DNA from 2 places in the Pseudoalteromonas sp. SG44-1 genome. Region 2 is predicted to be linked to the other one. Evidence: riboswitches for the same ligand, from Rfam matches in the RefSeq annotation. Region 2 holds a riboswitch; the other holds the start of a gene.
What was found. Region 2 has a riboswitch for lysine ahead of dapA (4-hydroxy-tetrahydrodipicolinate synthase). Riboswitches for the same ligand answer to the same signal wherever they lie in the genome.
Positions count from the first base shown of each region.

Region 1 (8,156 bases), on a different contig from region 2:
CACTGTTGATAGAATGCGATAGTGACTCGTAATCTTGCTTTAATTGACCAAGGCTTACTTTTAAGGTTGCCATGTTAACCAATTCAAATTCAGATTTTAGAGCACCAAAGTCTAAAAACCATTGCTCTATTTGTGTTTGCCTGCGTTCAATATCGCGCGATTGTTGTACATAAAGTTGTTGTTTTTGTTCAAACTCGTGCTTTTCGTGTTCAATGTCTTCAAGGGCAACATTAAGCTCGCTCAATTGCGCCTCTTGGTAGCTATCAAAATCGATTAATGCTTGGTCAATTTTGGGGGCGTATGCGGCTAATTTACCTTTGAGTACGGTTTGGTTTTCAAGCATTGATTCAAGGGCGCAGATAGGCTCTTGCATCGACTCGAGTGCTTTTAGCTCACGTTTTGCGCGGTTTACTTTATCAAAGGAGCGACGCCATACTTCATAAAAATCGACCTTTGAGTTTGACATGTGGCGTTCAAATACGCGTAACATAAAGCGCTTTACGTCGGCAGCGCCTAATTTATGCAGGTTCAAAATACGGCGGAAAATTTCTTTATAAATTGCCGAATCTTGCACGTTGTTAAGCGGGATCATCTTTAAGTTAATGTCGCCATCAAATGGCGTGGCACCACCCGTTAATAGTGCGTTGAGCTCTTGCGCTTTAAGCTCAATAGGGTTAAAGCCTTGCTCTTTTAAATGATTAAACAGTTTAGTGAACTTAATGATGGTTTTACCTTGAGTATACTGCTCAAGATCAAGCTTGCCTTGGTAACAAAAAAACTGATGTGCGTAACCGGCAATTTTACCAAGCCCAGCTACACCAATCACCACCGGGCCATGGGGTAGGTCGGCTTCGAGTAAAATATAGGATTGATCTGACGAAAAATAAAATTTACGGGTTTCGTCTAAATCATGACCGTCCCATTCTGTTAGGCGTAAATCATTAATAAGCGGAAATTGCAGAGCATTGATCACCGAGCTTTTACCGGTGTTATTTGGTGCACAAATTGAGCTGCTTTTATCAAGCGGGATCACACATTTGGCATAACCGGCGGTGTTTAATAATGCCAGCTTACTGAGGCCGTATAGGTTTTTCATTATTCGTCCTCTCCAATATAGGTTTCTTCGTTTACTTCCATTAAGGCATCAATATAACGGTAGATAGGTGCTTGCAGCATAAAGCCGCCTTCTACTTCACGGGCAAGGCCAAGTCGAATCATGCGTAAGTACACGTCTTTACGTAGGTCTGATCCTGAAAAAATTTCGAGTTGATCAAATAAGTGCTTGTTCATTTGCACTAAAGTTTGCATCAGTTCTAAATCATTCACTTCATCAAATAAGGCACGCATTGGGTCTTTACCTGAGTTTGCATAGTGCTCAATTAAGATATAAATGGTTAAGGCAATCGCGCGGGAAATTTTCCCCATATTGGGTGTACTTTCATCACTGGCAAAGTAATAAAAACCACGGCTGTCATGTTGTAAATCGTGGCCAAGGGCGCTGAATAATGCGCGGTAATGATCAATTTGTTGATCAAGCTCTTGCCACATTACGGTGTCTTGTTCGCTAATGTGATAGCCGGTGACTAATTTTTTATTAATTGCTTGTAGATGACTAAGTTCATCTAAATTTATCTGTGTCATAACGGTTACTCATCCACTGTTGGTGTTTGCTGAGAGTCAACAGGCTTAGAATTAAAAGGGAAAAGAGAAAAATGTTGCCCGGCAATTTTTACGCGCATTTTTTCATCGCTTTGATTGATTTCAATATCGGTGTCACTTACCAGCTTTTGATATAAAAACAGCATTTCGTCGGCTTCAAGGTCGGGGTAGCTTTGCTCTAAAAAGGTCAATAATGGTTGTGGCTTTTTACGTTTAGCATTGAAGCGTTTTTTAAAGTTTGCTTTAACATTATTGTAATCTGGAATATTTGGCGTAACAAAAGCAGGCACATCTTGTTGATCAGGAAGTTCGTATTCACTGTGTTCAAACTCAACAAGTGCAGCCATATAAGCGACCATATGGCGCTGTTGCCCCAATGAGAATCGCTGCGTGTCAGAGACAAAATGTGGTTGTACGGCGCTGAGCATATTATCAACGCCATTTTTACGTACTAAACCAAGTACTTTAGCTGCTTGACGAGTGATCATATTATTACGGCGCAACTCTTCACGCAGTGGCATTAGCATATCGGCACTTTTACGCAGGCTTTCGCGACCAACTAAATGCATTTCTAAAATTCGGGTACGTAATCGTTCAAGCATGCGTTTATCTTGATAAGCTTTACCGCTGCGTTCAATATATTCGATTTGCGTACTGATTTGTGTTTCGATGGTATTAAAACAAGCATGAAAATCGCCACGAATATCAACCATTTCAAGCATTGGTTCAATGTATTCATCAAACGCTTCAATCACCGCTTGATAACGCTTTTGTAATGATTGCACCGCATTATTAGCTTTTGCTTGTTCTACAATATTTAAAATGGCATTTTCGTTGTGGGCAAATAGTTTCATTATTTTACGCACCCGATCATCCATAATGCGGCTAAAACGGCGCATCTCGTCGTAGTCTTCAATACTACCGGCATTGTCTAAACGGTTACCCAAACGGGCTAAATCTTCAACCAGCACGCTAATTTCTTGCGCCAAGCCTAAATGTTCTTCCTGCAATAAAAAAGTGGCAAAATCTGCAATTGCACGGTTAATTTCAAGTTGTGACGATTTAGCCAAGGGAATAATAATATCTTGGTTTAAAAGGCGGTTGGTTTCTTTGTAAATGCGCTCATTTGACCACGTAGGTTGTTTTTGTTTGATCGCATTTTGCACGTCTTTTAGGCTGAAATCAGCCATTTTAAAACGTTTAAATAGCAGCTCTAACATTCCCCAGTGCTCTGTTAGGGTATTTAGCAACTTTTTAGCTGGGATCATAAAACTCCAAAAATCCTAATTTATCTTGTAAAGCCGGCTTGTTAGGCCTCAGCGATTAGTCGTAGAAAAGCAAATTGACAATAGTTTTACACATTCTTTGGTGCTAGACTGCGCGCCGTGTCGTCCTGCGGCTCATAACATACAATTTTTACATTTTTATAAAGGTTGTTCAAACACCATGGTAACTGCAATTATCCTAACCCTGATAACGCTAGCATTCGTGCTCATCGTTATAGAGGATATTATCCATGTAAACAAGGCCAAAACCACGCTTTTCTTTGGTACTTTATGCTGGATTATCTTATTTATCTCGCCGCTTCACGGGCAAAGCCCCGAAAACGTACAACATCAACTTGACCACAATATTTTAGAGATTGCCACACTGTGGTTGTTTTTAATGGCTGCAATGACCTTTGTAGCCTATTTGAACTCCAAAGGTTTTATCCAAAATATTGTGCATAAGATAATGCCCAGTGCTATTAGCGAACGCAAACTGATGTTTTTGATTGGCGGGTTCTCCTTCTTATTTTCGTCGATTTCAGACAATATCACAGCCACATTAATTTCCCTTGCGGTGGTTATGTCGTTAAAACTCGATCCGAAAAAGCTAATTAAATACGCTACGCTTATCATCTTTAGTGTGAACTCGGGCGGAGTGTCGTTAATTACCGGTGATGTTACTACCTTGATGATTTTCCTTGATGACAAAGTTACCATTGGTCACTTGCTATTGTTGGTTGTGCCTGCGTTATTTAGCGTGGCGCTATTGGCCATTATGCTGTCATTTGGGCTCAACGGCCAAGTTGAGTTTACCAAACAAGAGGACCGTCGCATTGAGAAAACAGATATCACTATTGCAGTGATTTTCTTATCAACGATTGTCGGGACATTAACGTTAAGCGTGCTTTATCATGTGCCGCCTTTGTTAACTTTCTTATTTGGTTTGTCGTTGATGTTTTTAGTAGCGCAATTTTTAATGCGCAAAAAAGATGTGAATAAAAAAATCATCGATTATATTCGCGAAATAGAATACGACACCTTGCTGTTCTTCGTTGGCGTATTATTACTTGTAGGCGCCCTGAAAGAAGTCGGTATGCTCAGTAAGTTCACTCACCTTTACGAGTTAATGCCAGCACAATACGCTAATTATTTAATGGGTATATTATCAGCTGCGGTTGACAACGTACCACTAACGGCTGCGTTACTTAAAGCTGAAATAGTGATGAGTCCACAACAATGGTTGTCGTTTACGTATGCAACTGGGGTGGGGGGGTCCATGCTTATTATTGGCTCGGCTGCCGGTATTATCGCTATGAGTAAAGTAAAAGCGCTTACCTTTATGAGTTATTTACGTATGTCGGTGTATTTATTAATCGCTTATACAATTGGTTATATGGGATCGTATTTAGCAGGTAGTTTTATTTAATTGCTTTTATTATTTAAAACAACTTGACAGCTAGACGTCTAAACGATAACTTTCAAAGCCCGCTTAATAGCGGGTTTTGTTATTTAATTGCTAATAATTTACGTAATTAATCTAACATTCAGAAGAGGTGCGGTACTTAGGTACTTAATGTTAGGCGACGTATGCCTGTAATCATTAAGGAGGGAAGTACTCGCCGAGGAAAGCAACTGGACGTCACAGTGGTTTTTCGGTTTATGGGGCTGAATCCTCAAAACTGTCACCAATTAGGTGGAGAGCTTCTGGCAGTGGACTTTTCTTATCGAGCACCCCCTTGCCAAGTTCTTCTTGTTTTATCGTGGTATGAATGCCACAAAAGGAGACGACATGAATACCCAATTAGCTGCAACTAACTTGCAACAGTCAGCACAAAATCAAAAATCAGACTACGTAGTCGCAAAGTTCGGTGGCACCAGTGTGGCTAACTTTGAAGCGATGAGCCGTTGCAGTGAAATTATTGTAGCCGATAACAACGTACGAGTAGTGGCCGTAAGTGCCAGCGCAGGAGTGACTAATCACCTTGTGACCTTATGTAAAAAAGATTTATCAGCAGATGAGCGCAATGAGAACATTGCTGGCGTTATTGCTATTCAAGAAGCTATTTTAAATGAGCTGTCATTGGATGCTGATTTAGCTCATGGCTTTGATGAAACCATTAAAGCTTTTAAGTCACTTGCCAGTGAGCCACTAAAATCAAAGCAACAACATGATGAGTTATTGAGCTTTGGTGAGCGTTTATCATCCTATTTATTTACTCAGGTACTGCGTTTAAATGGCTTAAATGCGGTGCGTTTTGATGTGCGACAGGTATTAAAAACCGACAGCCAGTTTTCTAAAGCAACCCCAGATGTAGCTGCAACAGCAATGGCCGCAAAAGAGCATTTAATTCCGTTATTAGCTGAACAGGTTATTGTAACTCAAGGCTTTATAGGCAGTGACGCGCATGGTCAAACTACCACACTTGGTCGTGGTGGTTCAGATTACAGTGCGGCATTACTGGCCGAAGCTATAAACGCTAAAAGCGTGCACATTTGGACTGATGTCGTGGGCATTTTTAGCACCGATCCGCGCTTATGTGCTAAGGCTACGCCGATTGCGCGTTTAAGTTTTGATGAAGCGGCCGAAATGGCTACCTTTGGGGCGAAAGTATTACATCCGGCAACTATCTTACCTGCGAGCCGCAGCCATATTAGTGTGTTTGTTGGTTCTAGCCGTGAGCCTGAACGTGGTGGTACCTGGATCGAACGTGAGAAATCACAAATCCCCGGAATTCGTGCTGTCACGCAGCGTAAAAATCAAATATTGTTAACCTTAAAAAGCCCCGAAATGCTTTTGGCTAGTGGTTTTTTAGCCCACGTGTTTACAATTTTAAGTGAGTTTAATATCTCGGTTGATTTGGTAACTACCTCAGAGATAAGTGTTGCAATTACTTTAGATAATGCGCCAAATGCCTCGCGTCCTGAGCTTGATCAAGAATGCCTTGATAAGTTAGCGGAGTTTTGCCACGTGTCGGTTGAGAACAACTTAACCTTAGTGGCATTAATTGGTTCACAAATTCAATTACGTCAGCAAGAAATTAACTTAATGAATGTATTAAGCGATTTTAATATTCGCTTAATTTGTCATGGCGCAAGTAAACATAACCTGTGCTTTTTAGTGGAGCAGAGCGAGTCAGACTTTGTTGTGCAAGCGATCCACAGCCGTTTATTAGAAGTTCAAAACGCCGCGTAATTGGGCGGTAGAATTTACCACAGAGCACTGCCAGACAGTGCTCTTGTCACTTACCACACTAATATCAAACTCATGATATTGACAACTCAGCGCTGTTAAATTTGCTCGCTCAAGTTCAGTAAATACATTGGGGCTGAGTAATTTTGCAATTGGTTGGCTGGTGGCTTTGGCAAGTGCTTCTTTTAAGGTCCATATTCTAAAAAATCGTTCTGCGCTTTGCTGATCTTGCGTTATTAAATTTACCTCATCAAGATGATAAAAATGCTTAGCGAGCTTTGCAAATGGGCGCTTCAGGTTTATTTTTTCAATATCAAAACCAAATTCAATTCGTTCTACATTTAATGCAGCACCGACAAAACCATTAGAGTGGGATAAACAACTACGCAATACAGTGTCACTGTCAGTTATATGTAGCAGTAATTTACTGCTTTGCTGGTCAAATTCAGAGCTAATATGGTTATTTGCTAGATCACGAAATTGTGGCATCGTTTGTTTTACCAAATACTTAAGCAGTAGCCGAGTGGCTAAATATTCTTGCTTGGCTTTGTAACTTTTTCTACGGGTGATCACCGTCAGTTCAAATGGGCTTAATAGTGCGTTTAAATCGAATTCATCAACATTTAACTGCTGGGCATCAAATAATAAAATAGTATTCGCATTGAATGGCTGCACGCTGTGTTTGGTGATAACGAGTTGCTGTTGAAAAAATAATGCAGGCATAAAATCCACAATTAAAGTGATAAAAGAACAAACATGTTTATATTTTGTGCGGTTGTGCGCTGGTTAATTAAGCCAAGGCAAATTTATTACTCTGTGAGAGTTAAATATGGTTTAATTCACAATAATGAAAAATAATAACAGATTTGTAGATGTATGGCACAATTGCGTGATGGTTTTCAAAGCCGCCTTGGCTTTGTTTTAGCAGCTTCTGGCGCTGCAGTTGGATTAGGTAATATTTGGGGATTTCCCACGCAAGCGGCAAATCATGGCGGCGGCGCGTTTTTACTAGTCTATTTTATAGTTATCTTTTTTTTAGCCTTGCCAGCTTTATACACTGAGTTGTACTTAGGCCATAAAGCGCAAGCTAATCCGGTTAAAGCACTTAGACAAGCATGGCAAGAGCAAGCACCGCAAGTAGGCGCTGCTGCTGGTTATTTAGGTTTAGCCGGTGCGATTGTGATGCTGAGCTTTTACTCAATTGTTGCAGGTTGGATGCTTGCTTATGCCCTTGAACCCATTGCTAGCTTTTTTGGATTTACCACCGTCAGTACGTTTTTGCACACGGATTCGATGGCGCGTAATTTTGTATTTACACCACTGATGCTGATCCTCACTGCGAGTATTATTCTCAAAGGTGTTAAATCTGGCATAGAAACATGGTCGCGACGGTTAATGCCGATGCTATTGGTGTTACTCGTTGTGCTAATTGCTTATATAGCCACGCTTGATGGCGCAAGTGAAGGCTTTGCTGCGTATTTAGTGCCAGACTTTAGCCAAATACTCGACCCAGGTTTAATTATTGCGGCAATGGGACAGGCGTTCTTTTCACTGTCACTGGGTGTCGGTTGTATGATGATTTATGGCTCGTACTTGCAGCCTGATGCTAATTTGCCGCGGTTAACCGCGTCGGTAGCGTTACTTGATACAGGGGTTGCCTTTTTAGCGGGTTTATTAATTATTCCTGCAATTTACGTGGCGCAGCACAATGGCGTGCAAGTATTTAGTGATGGAAAATTAGTGGGAGAAGGGCAACTAATTTTCGCAATTCTACCGCAGTTATTTAATACTATGGGCGAAATTGGCTTATTGGTTGGTTTACTGTTTTTTGTACTTATGTCGATTGCATCGCTCACATCGACTATTTCATCCACTGAAATTCCAGTGGCTTTTTTAGTTGAAAACCATCAAGTAGAGCGTAAAAAAGCGACGTTTTTAGTGAGCTTAACGGTTTTAGCCGCGTCATCGTTGATTATTTTCAATTTTGATTGGCTATTTGGTTTAGTGATCATGGTACTGACTCAGTATCAATTACCGCT
Region 1 covers NZ_JACJEW010000052.1:16,576-24,731, forward strand. Annotated here, with positions in the region: gene H5187_RS18655 (ATPase) at 1-1,096, opposite strand, end outside; gene H5187_RS18660 (condensin complex protein MksE) at 1,096-1,641, opposite strand; gene H5187_RS18665 (hypothetical protein) at 1,647-2,927, opposite strand; gene nhaD (sodium:proton antiporter NhaD) at 3,106-4,353, shown strand; lysine riboswitch at 4,468-4,639, shown strand; gene lysC (lysine-sensitive aspartokinase 3) at 4,717-6,120, shown strand; gene H5187_RS18680 (4'-phosphopantetheinyl transferase superfamily protein) at 6,097-6,840, opposite strand; gene H5187_RS18685 (sodium-dependent transporter) at 6,994-8,156, shown strand, end outside.
Region 1: linked by a shared signal. The riboswitch ahead of lysC (lysine-sensitive aspartokinase 3) and the one ahead of dapA (4-hydroxy-tetrahydrodipicolinate synthase) in region 2 are both predicted to bind lysine.

Region 2 (8,156 bases):
CTACAGGTACTACTGTAGCTGGAGCTGGAGCAGCTTTAACTGGCTCAGCAGCTGAACTTTGCTTGCCAAATAAATAGCTAAGACCAAGTTTAGCACCTACATCTGTGTAACCACGGTCAAGACCTTGATAAATAGATGTTTCAGCATTAAATGCGAAATTATCAGTGAAATAATGTTGGTAACCAGCACCTAGATTAGCAAAAGTTAGGTTTTCTGTAATATCGATTTTCTTAAGACCGAAAATACCATAGAAAGGGCCGCCGTTGATGTGATAAAGACCATCAATACCTAAACGGTCGCCGTCCATGCTTGTTGCGTTCATGGCAGGATTTGCATTTGAAATGTCAAAATCCATATCAGCATATTCTAGACGTGCACTCCAGTAATCGTTAAAACGATAACCAATTTCTGCACCCCAACCAGTTGAATCATCAACGTTAGTACCTGCGCTTCCACGGACATTTTCCCATGAAGCATCGTAATAATCGCCAAAAGCACCGATAAAGAAACCTTCTTTTTCAGCAGCGAAACTTGAAGCGCTAGTTGCAGCTAGTGCTAAAGCAATAGTAAGTGATTTTAATTTCATTGTTTCCTTCCCATTTTCACAATTAAAATTGTAGCTAAGAGACCCTAGCTCAATAAGTTTAACCATAGAGTACCGTATCTTTAGTTAATCATTACTTAACGAAAATATTTAAATGCATATTTTGCAATTTAACTATTTATTAAAATAAAGCGCCCTACATTATAGTTCAGATAAAAAACTTTACCTAACTTGCACATCTATCGATTGTCAGCATTGTAATTGCTATCACTGCAATTTCAGCCACAACGTTTCTAATATCTTTGGCTTTAATAATTTAAATGCTTAAGCTAATGAGTGCATTATATTGGTTAATTTTAAATCAACAAGTAGTTAAGCATATTTATTTCTTATAATTATTAATAAATAACAGCTTTTAACTAAAGATCTGGATGTATAAGTCACATCAATTCATTAATCGTCGCTCAATTTACGAACAATACGCCTAACAATCAGCACTGCGTTATTATGTTCCGCAGAATGTTTGGTAATTAGTATCCCCATCAACAGGCGGGGAGTACCAAAATGCAGGGCTTGCCAACAATTGGTAAGGCGACCTCAAGGCCGTTAAATATTCATCTAACATGCTGCTTTCACCAGTACTTTCATACTGCTGTATTATGCTTTCAACAATATGATTACGCGGGATCAAGCGTGGGTTGGCTTGGCGCATCAGCTGATAGCTTTGCGTATTTGTTCTGGCTAACCACTTAATAGACCAACCAGCCAAGTCACTCGGAATGGCAGTCTGACCTTGCAATGATTCTGTTAAGGAGTCAAAAGTATTGGTGTAATCAAGCTGATGGGTTTTCAGTAAAGTTAATAACTCGGATACTAATTCAGCATCGCCATCTTGATGACCATCAAAGCCCAGTTTTTTCGCCCACATCTGTGTAAAGGCTTGATGAAACTGCTCAGCAAAACCATTTATTAATGGGCTTAATAGCTCAACAGCCTGCTCTTCGTCATCGCTAATTAAAGGAATTAAACTTTCAGCTAAACGTGCACAATTCCAATTAGCAATATTAGGTTGATTGCCAAAAGCATAGCGACCTTGGCGATCAATAGAACTAAATACAGTATCAAAATCAAACTGATTCATCATTGCACAAGGGCCATAATCGATGGTCTCACCACTGACGAGCGTATTATCAGTATTCATTACTCCATGAATAAAACCAACGCGCATCCAGCTAACAATCAGGCTAACTTGCTTTTCAATTACCGCACTTAAAAATGCCAAATAACGCGCAGAGCCCGTAGACTTTATCTCAGGATAATGACGCTCAATAGCTAAATCAGCTAAGGCTTTTAAACCAGTAACGTCACCTTGCGCAGCTAAATACTGAAACGAACCGACACGTATATGACTACTAGCAACGCGGGTAACAATGGCTCCTTGTTGTGGTGGTTGACGGTAAACTGTTTCACCACTGGCAACAACTGCCAAACAACGTGTCGTCGGTATGCCAAGCCCATGCATTGCCTCACTCATTATATATTCACGTACCGCAGGACCGATTGCACAACGGCCATCACCTCCACGTGAAAATGGCGTAGCACCAGAACCTTTGAGTTGAATGTCCCAAAGCTGTTGCTGCTGATCAGTGACAGCCCCTAATAAATGTGCTCGCCCATCACCTAAACGCGGTGAAAAATGTCCAAATTGATGCCCTGAGTAACCTAATGCCACAGCAGCAACATCGCTGTTATTAAGATTACCAGAAAAAATTACCGCACGTTCTGATGTGACAACCTCAATATTAAGCTGCCTAGCTAACGTATCGTTCCACAGCAGTAAGTTTGGAGCAATAACAGCACTTGGCTGATCAGCCACAGCAAAATCATCAGCAATCTGGGTGTAACGAGCAACTAATTTCATAGTATTCCTTAAGCTTGGGTTGTTTGTATACCAACGCGATTATCGCCCACGCTGTATGCAACTAACAGACTGAGCTCTTGTAGGCTTAATCCGCTTTGTTGCTGCAATTCATTAAAAAAATGTTGAGCGTTGGCAAGTGACTTTTTAGTTTGTAAACCGCCATCAATTATTTTATGAGCACGGAGATAACTTTCTACATCACGCGATAATAAAAAAGTATCTTTCCCTAAGGTTCGCAATGCATAAGGGCCGGTGTTACCACCTAAACGCGCCCCATGCTTTTTTAAATACCCCCACAAACCAATAATATCGTCGCTCGGCCAATCTGCAATAAACTGACTAAAACTGCCATGTTCACTTGCCACTTCATGGATCATATACGCATTTTCTGGGATCGTTTGCACTTTTTTAAAGTTACGAACGATTCGCTCATCGGTGGCTTTTTGCTCAAGCATATCTGGCGGCATCATTAATAATTTAGCCACACTAAAATCCCAAAATACTTCCCGAAAACCTGGCCATTTATTGTTGATCACTGACCAATAAAAACCACTTTGAAAAATTTTGCGGGTAAACTCTTCAAGCCATGCATCATCAGGTAAAGCAGTTAATTGCTTTGCATTTTGAGGGGCAACAAGTAATTGCTGTAACATTACTTCGCTACCTTTTCGCTGTGCCGCTCGTTGATATATATCTTGAAATTTTTCCATTACTCACTACCACTGCTTGTTATTACGCTTACTGTAACGCTATTTACGTTGTAAAAAAATGTCAGGAGCACATTGCAGCTAAAAATAAACTTAAAAATATCCAGCCTTGACACCTAGACGGCTAAAATGCTTTAATCTTTCGCATTACCCCTATTAAAGGTTTGAGTTTTAAACGATAAAACTTACACCATGGGCTAGAAGAGGTGCGTTATTCAGGTAACGTATGTGAGGAGCACACACTCCAGTGATCATACGTGAGGGGAATTAACGCCGAGAAGTAACACTTTTTGTGAAGTTTTACTTCGGGCGACTGGGTTGAATCCCAGCGACTGTCACCAATAACAGCTTGGCTGTTAAAATATTTGGTGGAGAGCTTCTGGTCTTAGCGTAATAAGGCCATAGCGCCCTATTATATTAAGCCCATTCGCTCTTCGAATTATTAGTTCGAACGACGTTAATGTGGCTCCAATCATAAAAGCTTATTAACTCCTCGAATCACTTATAAGTTCGTGAGAGATGATCAATAACTTCAATTTAAATGACTACCCTTTGTGGACGGCACTCGTCACGCCATTTACTGACGCTGGTGAAGTCGACTATGCCACTCTTGATCAGTTAGTTGCACAGCAGCAAGTGGCTGACAATGGTATTTTATTACTTGGTAGCACCGGCGAAGGCCTCGCACTAACACTCAAAGAGCAACAAGCGATTGTTGAACACGTGTGCCAATTAACGCCAACAGTACCGCTGATGGTTGCAGTAGGCGGTATAAATCTAAAGCAACAAATTGCCTGGGTTGAATACTGTAATCAGTTACCCATTCATAGCTATTTACTGGGCACTCCCCTATACGCTAAGCCCGGCGTGGTAGGCCAAACACATTGGTTTGAAAGCTTACTTAATACCAGTAAACATCCTTGCATGCTTTATAACGTACCAGGGCGCAGTGCTGTTGATATTCCATCGGCCGTAATTAGCAACTTGAAAGACCATAAAAACTTGTGGGCACTCAAAGAAGCCAGTGGCGACATTACTAAATTTGAAGGTTTTAGAAAAGTCGCACCTAATTTAGCTATTTTTAGCGGTGACGATGCACTGATGCCTTACTTTGCCCAGGCTGGCGCAAAAGGTTTAGTCTCTGTGGCTGCTAATGCATGGCCTGTGCAAACCCATGAGTTTGTAAAACGAAGTCTCAGCGGTCAACACCCCAATTTATTTGCCGACTGGTCACAAGCCATTCAAAGCTTGTTTGCTGTCGCAAACCCTATCCCCGTCAAAGTATTGATGCATTTACAAGGGCGAATTAACAGCCCGTACTTACGTCCACCTTTGACGCATCTTGAGTTAACGCAAACTGATTGTATTAACAACGCAAACAACACCATTTTATCTTGGCATTAAATACAGGTTTTTATAATGAGCTGGTTAGAACTACTAAATAATTTAGAATCGGGCGCTGTGCGCGCAGCAACACAAGACGACAACGGCCAATGGCATGCTAACGTTCTGGTAAAACAAGGTATTTTAGAAGCGTTTAAAAATGGCACTAATACCGAATTTCCAGGTGGCTTTGTTGATAAACACAATTTAGCACCACAAGGTTTTGCAGCCGATGCTGGAGTGCGTATGGTACCTGGTGGCTCAAGCGTTCGCCGTGGCGCACACGTTGCTAAGGGCACGATTATTATGCCACCAGCATATGTAAACATTGGTGCCTTTATCGACGAAGGCACTATGGTTGATAGCCACGCGTTAGTGGGGTCGTGTGCGCAAGTAGGTAAAAATGTACATTTAAGCGCTGCAGTACAACTAGGCGGTGTACTTGAACCTATTGGTGCAAGCCCGGTGGTGGTAGAAGACGATGCATTCATCGGTGCAGGTTGCGTGATTGTTGAAGGCGTAGTAGTGAAAAAAGGCGCGGTGCTCGCACCAGGTGTACGCTTATCAGCAACTATTCCTGTTTATGACTGTGTTAATGAGCGCCAGCTGGCTAAAGGCGAGCCTATTCCTGAATACGCGATTGTTATTCCAGGTTCTCGCCCAGCTTCTAATACTTGGGCTCGCGAGCAAGGATTAAGTATGTCGTGTGCATTAATTGTAAAATACCGTGATGAACAAAGTGATGCATCATTGCTGCTTGAAGAGGTTTTACGTTAATGAGCTTTTTGAGCACGCCAGTTAAAACCGCCATTGATGAGCTATCAACTGCGCTTGATACACCCTTTTTTATTTACGACCTTGATACATTAAACGCACACTTAACGCGGTTAGTGACGCAAACTGAGGTAAAACTGTGGTATGCCGTAAAAGCTAACCCATTATCTAAAGTCATTCAAAGCTTAGATAACGCGGGTTTTAACTTTGATGTGGCAAGCAAGGGCGAACTTGAGCAAGTACTTGCTCAAGGTATTAACAGCGAGCGCGTGCTCAATACAGGGCCTGCCAAAAGCCCAAAACAAATTAAACACTTTATTGCGCGCGGCGTACGTACCTTTGTTGCCGAAAGCCTTAATCAAGTACGCTGGCTTAACGAGCAAGCAAGCTTACAAAACTGTCAGTTACAGGTATTACTGCGAGTGCAATTACGCTGGCCTGAAGGGGAAAAAAACCCACTTGGTGGCGATAGCCTTACTCCATTTGGTTTAGGTTGCGATGAATGGCAAGCGCTAAATACTAGCGACTACCCAGCGCTTAATTTTGACGGTCTGCATATTTTTCAGTGGGGCAACATGCTTAGCAGCGACAAACTCGCTGAGCTGTGGACACAAATGATTACGCCGTTAACAAAGCTTGCCAACGATTTAGGTATTCACTTAAAAGTACTCGACTTAGGCGGTGGTTTAGGTATTCCTTACACTCTTGATGCACCAACCTTAAGTTGGGATGCGCTCATTGATGCATTAGCTGACATTAAGAATGCCGCAGGCGTACAAGAACTCTGGATGGAGCTTGGCCGTTATGCTGTGGGCGAATGCGGTCATTACGCAACACCTGTCGTTGAGCGAAAACTTAACTATGCCCAACAACAAGTGATCTTAAGCGGCGGTATTAATCATTTATTGCGCCCTGCAGTCACCAGCCAAGATTTCCCGGCACGATTATTACGAGACTCAACTGCTGCATACCAAACTATGAGCTTATATGGGCCATTATGTACAGCACTTGATTGCTTAGGTGAACACCAATTACCTAGTGATTTAAATGAGCAAGACTGGCTGGTGTTTAGCCAATGTGGCGCGTACGGCTTTACCGAAAGTATGCCGTATTTTTTATGTCATGAGCTAGCCGCTGAATACACATTACAAAATGGCGAGCTTAACTGTATTCGCACAGCTGAAGATGCCAACTACTACTTAAGGTAATTGAGATGAGTACGACTAAAGCTATAAGCCAAGAAAACATAGTAGTTGGTGAAGTTGCCAACGGCCTACCGCTCACAATTCCTGTCTATCGTTTAAAAGGCGATGGCACTGGGCCAAGTGTGTATGTGCAAGCTAATATGCACGGTGCAGAAGTACAAGGCAATGCGGTTATTTACCAATTACTTGAGCAGCTTAAGCATCTTGAACTCAAAGGCGATATCACCCTGGTGCCTTACGCGAACCCAATTGGTTGCAATCAAAAATCGGGCGAATTCACCCTTGGTCGTTTTGATCCAATCACCGGCACCAACTGGAACCGCATGTATCACTGCAATAGTAAGCTCGCGAGCCAATTTGCTGAGCAATACAGTGATGCCGATGAGCAAACCTTAAAAAGTGAGTTTAAAGCCGCACTGATTGATGAAGTAGACCAACAACTAAGCGGTCCAGCTTATCGCCTAACTACAGGCAAACGCATTGCACTTAACTTGCAAAAGTTGGCACACCAAGCTGATATCGTGCTCGACTTACACACAGGCCCCATTTCGAGTCAGCATTTATATTGCCCAGATTATGCCAAGGCCAGTGCCAACTACTTTAATATTCCTCATGTATTAATCATCCCTAATGATTTTGCAGGAGCAATGGATGAAGCAAGTTTTTGCCCATGGTGGCAATTAACCGAGGCATTAGCTCAACAAGGGCGTGAATTTAATGTTCAAGTTGAAGCTTTTACGGTCGAACTCGGCAGCCAAGAAAAGATAGATTTAACTGCGGCCCTTGATGATGCTAATAGTATTTTAAGTTACCTAAATCATAAGCAGGTATTCGTTGATGCCCCCTATCAGCCAAAAGTAATGAAGCGCTACGGCTGTGATTTAAATGATTACCTTGCTTACTATGCACCTATGGGCGGCATGGTTGAGTATATAGCGCCACTTGGCGGCCATATCAAAGCTGGCGAGCCGATTGCTAGAGTATTGCGAATGGAGCGCTACCTAGCAGAGCAACCATTACAAACCCTAACACTTGATTGTGACGCCATCGCGATTTTGCATTTTGCTTCAGCAAGCGTAAACCAAGGCACCGAACTATATAAATTCTTTACTAACGTATTTGAGCTTTAATTTTTATATCAAGCTCAACCCTTCTCATTGCGTGAGAGCACGACTATCCAATTGGAAAAAGTGCATTGAACAAGCGGCTTCGGCCGCTTTTTCTTTGTATTTATGGGCAAAAAGCGCCACAATCAACTAAGTTCAGTAACAATTCACTGATATTCAGTTAAAGTAAATGCTGGATAAATGTATGGGATAGGTATCTTAGTCGTTTTATGATACTGAAATTAGCCTATTCTCATTTACGAAAAACACAATAGCTACTCTCTATTTGATTTTATCAAAGGAATAATAATGACTTGGCACTATGGGATCCTATTTACTGCACTATTATCAAGCTCTGCATTCGCACAATCAGAATCAACAGCAAAAACCAACGAGCAAGATGATGATGTCGAGCTAGTAAAGCAATGTATTTTAAATGAGGCAATTGGCGGGGCTGGCGAGATGACGCTAGCACAGCTGCGTGAAAAATGCTCATCACTTGATGAAAGCAAACAA
Region 2 covers NZ_JACJEW010000036.1:11,743-19,898, forward strand. Annotated here, with positions in the region: gene H5187_RS16005 (OmpA family protein) at 1-586, opposite strand, end outside; gene H5187_RS16010 (YdiU family protein) at 1,050-2,465, opposite strand; gene H5187_RS16015 (DNA-3-methyladenine glycosylase I) at 2,474-3,175, opposite strand; lysine riboswitch at 3,366-3,559, shown strand; gene dapA (4-hydroxy-tetrahydrodipicolinate synthase) at 3,692-4,576, shown strand; gene H5187_RS16025 (2,3,4,5-tetrahydropyridine-2,6-dicarboxylate N-succinyltransferase) at 4,592-5,332, shown strand; gene H5187_RS16030 (PLP-dependent decarboxylase) at 5,332-6,537, shown strand; gene H5187_RS16035 (succinylglutamate desuccinylase/aspartoacylase family protein) at 6,543-7,664, shown strand; gene H5187_RS16040 (phospholipase A) at 7,950-8,156, shown strand, end outside.